DNA from 2 places in the Bacillus luti genome. Region 2 is predicted to be linked to the other one. Evidence: riboswitches for the same ligand, from Rfam matches in the RefSeq annotation. Region 2 holds a riboswitch; the other holds the start of a gene.
The links. A riboswitch is a leader RNA that binds a small molecule or an ion and turns the genes downstream of it on or off. The one in region 2 is predicted to bind thiamine pyrophosphate.

Region 1: linked by a shared signal. The riboswitch ahead of thiM (hydroxyethylthiazole kinase) and the one ahead of thiT (energy-coupled thiamine transporter ThiT) in region 2 are both predicted to bind thiamine pyrophosphate.

What each region holds. Positions count from the first base shown of each region.
Region 1 is NZ_CP040336.1:4,695,722-4,700,158, reverse strand. It holds partial or broken gene EUC40_RS27375 (transposase) at 33-146, shown strand; partial or broken gene EUC40_RS23765 (RNA-guided endonuclease TnpB family protein) at 215-1,569, shown strand; TPP riboswitch at 2,170-2,282, shown strand; gene thiM (hydroxyethylthiazole kinase) at 2,353-3,162, shown strand; gene thiE (thiamine phosphate synthase) at 3,178-3,837, shown strand; gene EUC40_RS23750 (anaerobic C4-dicarboxylate transporter family protein) at 3,961-4,437, opposite strand, start outside.
Region 2 is NZ_CP040336.1:565,527-569,963, reverse strand. It holds gene EUC40_RS02940 (lipoprotein BA_5634 family protein) at 1-22, shown strand, start outside; gene EUC40_RS02935 (FeoB-associated Cys-rich membrane protein) at 60-227, opposite strand; gene feoB (ferrous iron transport protein B) at 244-2,232, opposite strand; gene EUC40_RS02925 (FeoA family protein) at 2,229-2,456, opposite strand; TPP riboswitch at 2,651-2,753, shown strand; gene thiT (energy-coupled thiamine transporter ThiT) at 2,839-3,498, shown strand; gene EUC40_RS02915 (sensor histidine kinase) at 3,707-4,437, opposite strand, start outside.

The DNA.
Region 1 (4,437 bases), 1.1 Mb from region 2:
ATAATAATAATTCGGTTACTTGAACCAAAAGGAATTATGATGAAGAACATGTTCACATTTTGTTCTATTTCGTTCCAAATATTGATTTGTCAAAAGTAATTAACAGTTACAAAAGTGTTAGTTCGCGTTTCGTGAAACGAGATTTCCTAAGATGATGTTTTATCTTAGGAAAGAAATAATTTTAATGAACCCTCTAAGAAAGGTGGTGAAAACAATGGACAGAAAGAAAGCGGTGAAAGTATTACGTAAACAAAAGAAAAGGGAAAACATACAACGATTCACTCAGAAACAGAATATCGGACGAGCTTGTCTCACAGCTAAAGAATTTCGTTTACTTCAGCGCATGTCGCATAGTTCAAAAGCACTGCGAAATGTTGGCTTGTACACGATTAAACAAAGTTATTTGAACCATAATAAAATGGCTACTGTAAAAGAAGTGGACACTGCTATGCAAGCCGATATGAACTACTCGAGCATGCAATCAAACTCTGTTCAAGCCATTCGTAGAGCCTTATTTACAGAAGTGACGGGCTTTTTTAAAGCATGGGAACAGTGGAAGAAAAAACCTGAAACATTCACAGGTCGTCCGAAGTTTCCGAATTATTCTCGTTCCACTGACAAACGAATTATTGAAATCTATCAAGTTCCAAAAGTGGATGATAACGGGTATTGGATGATTCCGATGAGTGTTGCATTCAGGAAAAAATTTGGATCCATTAAAATACGTATGCCTAAAAATTTAATAAATAAAAAATCTCCTACATTGAAATTGTACCGAAGCAAAAAGGTCGGTTCTTTGAGGTGCATTATACATATGAAATGCACGTTTCTCAAATGAAGAAAACATCCACGACTACTAGTAACGCTTTGAGTTGCGATTTAGGTGTAGACAGATTGTTAAGTTGCGTGACAAATACAGGTGATGCATTTTTAATTGATGGAAAAAAACTAAAATCTATTAATCAGTACTTCAACAAAATGATAAGTAATCTCCAACGGAAAAATATGAAAAATGGAATCTCGAAACGAGTTGTAACAAATCAAATGGCTACACTTTGGCATAAACGGGAAAGACAAATAAATGGTTACATTTCACAAACTGTAGGCTTGTTGTTCAAAAAAGTGAAAGCATTTAGCATAGATACGGTTGTCATAGGCTATAACGCTGGTTGGAAACAAAAATCTGATATGGAAAAAAAGAATAATCAAAAATTTGTTCAAATCCCCTTTCATAAACTGATCGCAGCAATTGAGAATAAATGTGTAAAAGAAGGCATCCGATTTTTGAAACAAGAAGAAAGTTATACTTCAAAAGCTAGTTTTCTTGATAAAGATAGGGTGCCAGTTTGGTCTAAGGATGATAGGACGCATTATCACTTTAGTGGCAAACGAATCACTCGTGGTCTGTACCAAAGTAAAGCAGGGGCATGTATCCACGCTGATATTAATGGTGCGTTGAACACATTGCAAAAATCAAAAGTTGTAGAATTGGATGAAAATCTCAAAGTGAAAACGCCGATTCTATTAGAGGTGCAAAAACGTAAGGCTGTTGCTTCGCGCATAGTTTAGTGGGTGTGTCAACCATCCATGTGTACTCGACTTGTCGGGGCTTGTAGCACACGCCGGATTCATCTGAGTGGTGGCTTCTTCCAAAAGGAAGAATTGCTCTTTCTCGAAAGGGCGGTGCAAGTGGGGAAACTATTGTTCGTTTCCAGTACCAACCAAAAACTTACTTGGGGTGTTACCATAAGGTGGCATGAATGCTAGAGCGTCAAACTGTCTAGCGATAGACGAAAAGACCTAGCGTTCTAACTCAATACCCTACTGAAACGTTTTAACTCAGTGGGGGGAGTTGACCACACTTCAGTACGCGAGCAATATCTCGTGCAACGGAAGGTTTTTCAGCGATTACAACGCTTTTTACCATATTTAAAACATCCTTTCAAAATTCCATACGTTAAATATAGCATACATCTTCTTGAGATTCAGTTACGCGCGAAGTTTGAATGCTTTTTGATGAATGGAAATGAAAATGGTGTTGAAGATGTTTCTATTAAAATAGCAAAAAAATTTGTTTCTTGTTATTCAGACCGTATTGTCATTTTAAGGACGGAAAGGTAAAGAACTTGTTATTTTATTAGAATAAGAGTAGACTTTGAAGTAGATGAATAATAAACACATGGGAGTTTGTGGATGCAAACTGAGAGTATGACTATCAATCCGTCATTGACCATTTGAACCTGTTGGATAATGCCAGCGTAGGGAGAGTGTAAAAGCACATATTCAGACACTTTGCGTACGCAAAGTGTCTTTTTGTGTATCTCCCACCATTATAGTTAGGAGATGAAAAAAATGAATGTACAAGAAATTAGTAAAGTAGTGGATTTAGTAAGAGATTCTAATCCGCTCGTTCATAATATTACAAATGTTGTTGTAACAAATTTTACAGCTAACGGTTTGTTAGCGTTAGGGGCATCGCCTGTAATGGCGTATGCAAAAGAAGAAGTAGCAGAAATGGCTAGCATTGCGGGAGCTTTAGTATTAAACATGGGGACACTTCGTCCTGAGGAAGTAGAAGCGATGTTACTTGCTGGTAAAGCAGCAAATATGAACAATGTACCTGTGTTGTTTGATCCAGTTGGTGCAGGAGCAACGTCGTATCGAACAGAAGTTGCGAGACATATTCCAGCTGAAATAGATTTAGCTGTTATCCGCGGAAATGCAGCAGAAATAGCGAACGTTATTAATGAGAGATGGGAAATTAAAGGGGTAGATGCTGGTGCTGGACAAGGGAATGTTGTAAGTATTGCAAAACAGGCAGCAGACGAATTGAATACAGTTGCGGTAATTACTGGACAAGAAGATGTTGTTACAGATGGAGAGCGAACTGTTTTTATTCGAAATGGTCATCCTATTTTAACGAAAGTTACGGGAACAGGTTGTTTACTAACTTCTGTAATAGGAGCTTTTACAGCGGTAGAAAAAGATTACGTAAAGGCAGCCGCGGCGGCATTAACATTTTATGGAGTCGCAGCGGAACTAGCAGCGGCTAAAACAGTAGAAAAAGGTCCTGGTAGTTTCCAAATTGAATTTTTAAATCAATTAGCGAATACAACTTCAGATGATATTGAGAAGTATGGAAAGATTGAGGAGTTAGAGTAAGAGGGAGTGAAAGAAATGGCACGCATTGAAATAGATAAAATGTCTAAGCTATTGCAAGTGTATTTTATTATGGGAAGTAATAATTGCATGAAGGATCCGCTAGCTGTATTGAAAGAAGCGTTAGATGGCGGAGTGACACTTTTCCAATTTCGTGAAAAGGGAGAAGGAGCTTTAACGGGAGAGAAACGTTTACAGTTTGCCAAAGAGGTGCAAGCACTTTGCAAGGAGTATGGTGTACCGTTTATTGTAAATGACGATGTTGAATTAGCCATTGAACTAGATGCAGATGGTGTTCACGTTGGACAGGATGATGAGGGAATTACATCTGTTCGTGAAAGAATGGGTGATAAAATTATCGGTGTATCTACACATACAATTGAAGAAGCGCGCTGGGCAATTGAAAATGGGGCTGACTATTTAGGCGTTGGACCTATTTTCCCAACGAGTACAAAAAAAGACACGAAAGCTGTTCAAGGAACGAAAGGATTAGCTCATTTTAGAGAACAAGGAATTACAATACCAATCGTTGGGATTGGTGGCATTACAATTGAAAATACCGCTTCTGTTATAGAATCCGGTGCGGACGGTGTTTCCGTTATTTCCGCGATTAGTTTAGCTGAATCTGCTTATGAAAGTACGAAGAAGCTAGTAGAGGAAGTAAATAAGAGTTTGTAGAAAAAAGGAACTTTACACAAATAAGTAAAGAATATAATGGAAGAATGACGTTTAAAAATATTTAAACAAACGTTTGATTAAAAAAGCACAAACCCTTTAAAATTGTAGGTTTGTGCTTTTTCTTTAAAACATAATTGATATTAAGAGCATTCCAATTCCGATAGAAGTAAAGGTTGCAATTAGGCCAGGAATCATAAAGCTATGATTTAGTACATATTTCCCGATGCCTGTTGTACCAGTGCGGTCAAAGTTAATGGCAGCAACGATTGTCCCGTAGTTTGGAATGAAGAAGTATCCGTTTACTGCAGGGAACATCGCAATTAGTAATGCTGGTGGAATACCAAGAGATAGTCCAAGTGGCATTAAAGCACGAACTGTTGCTGCTTGGCTGTACAGTAAAATAGATAGAATGAATAATGCGATAGCAAATAGCCACGGTGCACTTGTTACTAAATGCTGAATAGATCCTTGAATCATATTTAAGTTTCCGTTAAAGAAAGTATCTCCCATCCAAGCGATACCGAAAATAGCAACAACTGCTGTTGCGCCCGCTTTGAAGACATTACCAGAAACAATGCTTTCTACATTTGGTTTACAGAA
Region 2 (4,437 bases):
ACTTGTAAAAATTAAAAAATAACACAAAAAAAGCTTTGCGAAATTCGCAAAGCTTTTTTCTATTTATGAGCAACTTGCTCCATATCCGGGCTACACGTTTGCGACTGACATGACTTATTTAAAGAACATGCTGCGCATTTTCCTTTTTTACTTCTCTTTACAAAATTAACTAACGTATATGCTGCATAACCAAAAATGATAGCTCCAATTATAATATTGACCATCACCACAATACATCTCCTTCTAGAATCCGAGTAAGGATCCAACTTGGTATATAATGAGCGTTAATACATAAGCAACTACGAGTGGATAAACGACTGAGAAAATCGTCCACTTCGCTGATCCTGTTTCACGTTTAATAACAGCCACCGTCGCTAAACACGGAACATATAATAAAATAAAGAACATAAATGCATAAGCTGATAATGCTGTATAATGTGCTCCCATTACATTTCCAAGCACATCTTCTTTAACCGCATAAATGATTGCCATTGTTGAAACAACAACTTCCTTCGCTAAAAATCCTGTTAAAAGGGATGCTGCAGCTTGCCATGTTCCAAAACCAAGTGGGGCAAACAGTGGTGCAATAAATCCACCAATCATTGCTAAATAACTGTCTCCCATATCAACACCAAATCCTGATGGACCTGCATAATTTAATAACCAAATGACAACCGATCCACCGAAGATGAATGTACCAGCTTTACGAACAAATCCTTTCCCTTTCTCCCATGTGCTCAGCCATAATGTTTTTGCTTGTGGTACACGGTAAGGTGGTAATTCAATTACGAAAATAGATTTTTCCGCTTTCAAAATCGTAAGAGACATAATTTTTGTAACGAGTAATGCCAGAACAATACCTGCAACATATAAAGAAAATACAACAGTCGCCTGACTATTAGGGAAGAATACTCCCGCAAATAATGCATATACAGGTAAACGTGCTGAACAAGACATAAATGGTGTTACTAAAACTGTAAGTAAACGCTCTTTCTCTTGTTCAATCGTTCTCGCCGCCATAATTCCTGGAACGTTACATCCAAAACCGATAATCATCGGAATAAAAGCTTTACCGTTTAAGCCAAAGAACTCCATAATCCTATCCATAACAACTGCAATTCGCGCCATATATCCTGAGTCTTCTAATAATGAAATGAAAAAGAATAGTGCAAAGATTTGTGGCACGAATACTAATACAGCACCAACACCAGCAATAATACCTTCTGTAACGAGTGCTTGAATAAAATCAGAAGCACCAACACTTGTAAGTCCAGCCGTTACCCAATCCGTAAGCTGCCCACCAAAAAATCCATCTAACATATCAGATAACGGTGTCCCAATCCACGTAAACGTAACCTGAAAAATAAAAAACATAACTGCTAAAAAGATTGGAAGTCCTAAAATTTTATGCGTAATTAACCTATCAATTTTTTCCGAAAAAGGAATTTTTCCTTCTTTCTCATGCTTCATAACATTTGTTTTTAACTTTTCAATATACGCTTCACGAGTCTTGTAAATATGCTCCTCTAACGTACAATCAAGTTTTTCTTCTAAGCGAGATCGAACGGCTACAAGTTCCTTATAAATTGGTAGTGCTTTCATTTCTTTTTCTACTACTTCGTTATTGCTTAAAAATTGAAGGGCTAGCCATCTTGGATGCTCATAATTCGCTGTCTCTAAAAGAGTAATTACTTCTCTAATCCCTTCATCCATTTGTAAACCATATGAAATAATGAATGAGTTTTTATCTTTTTTGTCATTTTCTTTAAGAGTCGTAAGTAATTCTTCACAGCCTTTTCCACTTCTTGCAACAACAGGAATGACTGTTACTCCTAGTAATTCTGATAACCGCTTTACATCAATGACAATTCCTCTTTGCTTCGCCACATCAACCATATTTAGACCAATTGAAACGGGCTTACCAAATTCAAGTAATTGCAACGTTAAATGCATATTTCGTTCAAACTGCGAAGAATCCACGATATTTAACATATGATTAAATTCTTCTGTTAGTAGAAAGTTTGTTACAACACCTTCATCACGTGAAACTGGATTTAAATCATAGACGCCTGGTAAATCAATTAATGTTCCTTGCTTATCTTTTAATTTACCAACCTTCTTTTCTACTGTTACACCGCTCCAGTTTCCTACATATTCATAAGAACCAGTAAGTGCATTAAATAATGATGTTTTCCCTGTATTCGGATTCCCTAGCAAAGCTACCTTATTCACGCTAATTCCACCTTTATCATTTTCGCGTCACAATGACGAATACTAATTAACTGTCCACGACACTCCAATGTACAAGGACCTTTGAACATCGCTTTCTGTTTCATGCGAAGTTCGCTTCCTTCAGAAAGACCGAAAGCAGCCAGTCTTCTCTTTAGTAACTGATCTAACGACTGAATACTTTTTACTAACACTTTCTCGCCAATTTTAATATCTACTAAGCTCATAACCTTCCCCCTCAGAAGAGAATGATAATTATTTTCAAAAGAATTATAGCACACTCTATTTCTCTTGTACTATATCTTTTTGCTTCATATTTATTAACATTTCAATACAATTCTATTTCAATAATTGTCATAACAGATTCGTTTGCCATTCTCATCCATTTCGCTTACAATAAACAATAGCAAATAAAGAATCTCGTTATCACAGGGGGAGCCATGCTGCTGAGAGGGAACACCTTCGTTCCGACCCTTCGAACCTGTTAGTTAATGCTAACGCAGGGATTGTGCAAACGTCCGAAATACATACCTCTTTTTTATTTACGTATTTCGTATCCTCCTATGATAATGTTCTTTTTTGTACAACTTGGATTTAGGGGGAGACAACATGCGTAACACCAATTTACAAGCGATGATCGAATCTGCTATTCTTGCAGCCTTCGCCATGATTATCGATATTTTACCATTATCACTTAAACTTCCAACAGGTGGTTCCATTTCATTTGCAATGATTCCTATTTTTATTATCGCATACCGCTGGGGCTTCAAAATGGCTTTCTTAGGAGGATTAATTTGGGGACTATTACAAATTGTCGTAGGAGATGCTTACATCTTAACACCTATTCAAGCATTCATTGAGTACTTCATTGCCTTTGCTTTTATTGGATTTGCTGGTTTATTCTATCGTCCAATTCAAAATGCTCTTCTTTCATCTAATGAAGACCAATCCAACTTAGGTAGCCGTAAAGATAAACCTGCATCAAAGCAAAACAAAAAAAAGAAAGCACTTGTTTACATGATCCTTGCAACATTTGTCGGTAGCTTTGCACGCTACTTCTGTCACTTTATCGCCGGTATTATTTTCTGGGGACAATATGCACCGAAAGGTCAATCTGCTGTGCTATATTCATTAATTGTAAACGGTAGTACAATGCTTGGTTCTTTCGCCTTATGCACAGTATTACTATTCCTTTTATTTAGAACTTCACCACGCTTATTCAAAAGCATCGGTGCTTCTCAAATAAATGCAAACAAAAAAAGCGCTTAATAAGCGCTTTTTTTTCATATCGTAATATCAATTAAAAATACAATAAATGCACAAAAGAAAATAAATACCATTATACTTAGCCAATTGCTATGCACGGTTCATCGACTCCTTACATAACCTCATATTCTAACCAGATTATATCGCTTAAAAATAAAGATTAGGTAAAGATAATATGAAAATAAATTAAAAAAAGCGTAGCATGCATCATCTACGCTTTTTTCTGTAAATAGAAGTAAAATAACACACCATCTTCTGTATTTTCTGCCCCATATTCAGCATCGTGCAGTTCTAAAATATTTTTTGAAATCGCAAGACCAAGCCCTGTTCCCCCCTGTGAACGCTGGCGAGCTGCATCCACGCGATAAAAACGATCCCAAATTTTATCTAACTGCTCTTCTTCAATGTGAGTACCTTTATTTTCAATACATACTTTTATACGACCTTTTTCATCTATTGTAGAAACAATAATATCTTCCTTATTTGGTGTATAACGTATCGCATTCGTAATGAAGTTCACAATGACTTGTTCAATCCGGCCTTGATTTGCCATCACTTCAAATGGACCTATATTTTTATGAACACGAAGTTCTTTTTTCTCTATTTCCACAGAAAGATGTTCACATATGTCTTCAATTACTGTATCAATATAAAATAAATCCTTTTTCATTTTATACGTGCCTGACTCAAATTTAGCTAACTCAAGCATATCCAATATTAACGTATCCATTTTGTCTACTTCTCGTTCCATCGCTTGAAAATAGTATTCTTTTTTATGTTCAGCTACCCCATCTTTTAAAATGGAAATACAGCTTTTCATAATACTCAGCGGTGTTTTTAATTCATGCGAAACACCAGAAATAAATTCTTTCCGCGTATTTTCTAACTTTCTTTCTTTTTCAATATCTTGTTCTAGCTGTCCAATATGCGAATGGAGTTTAT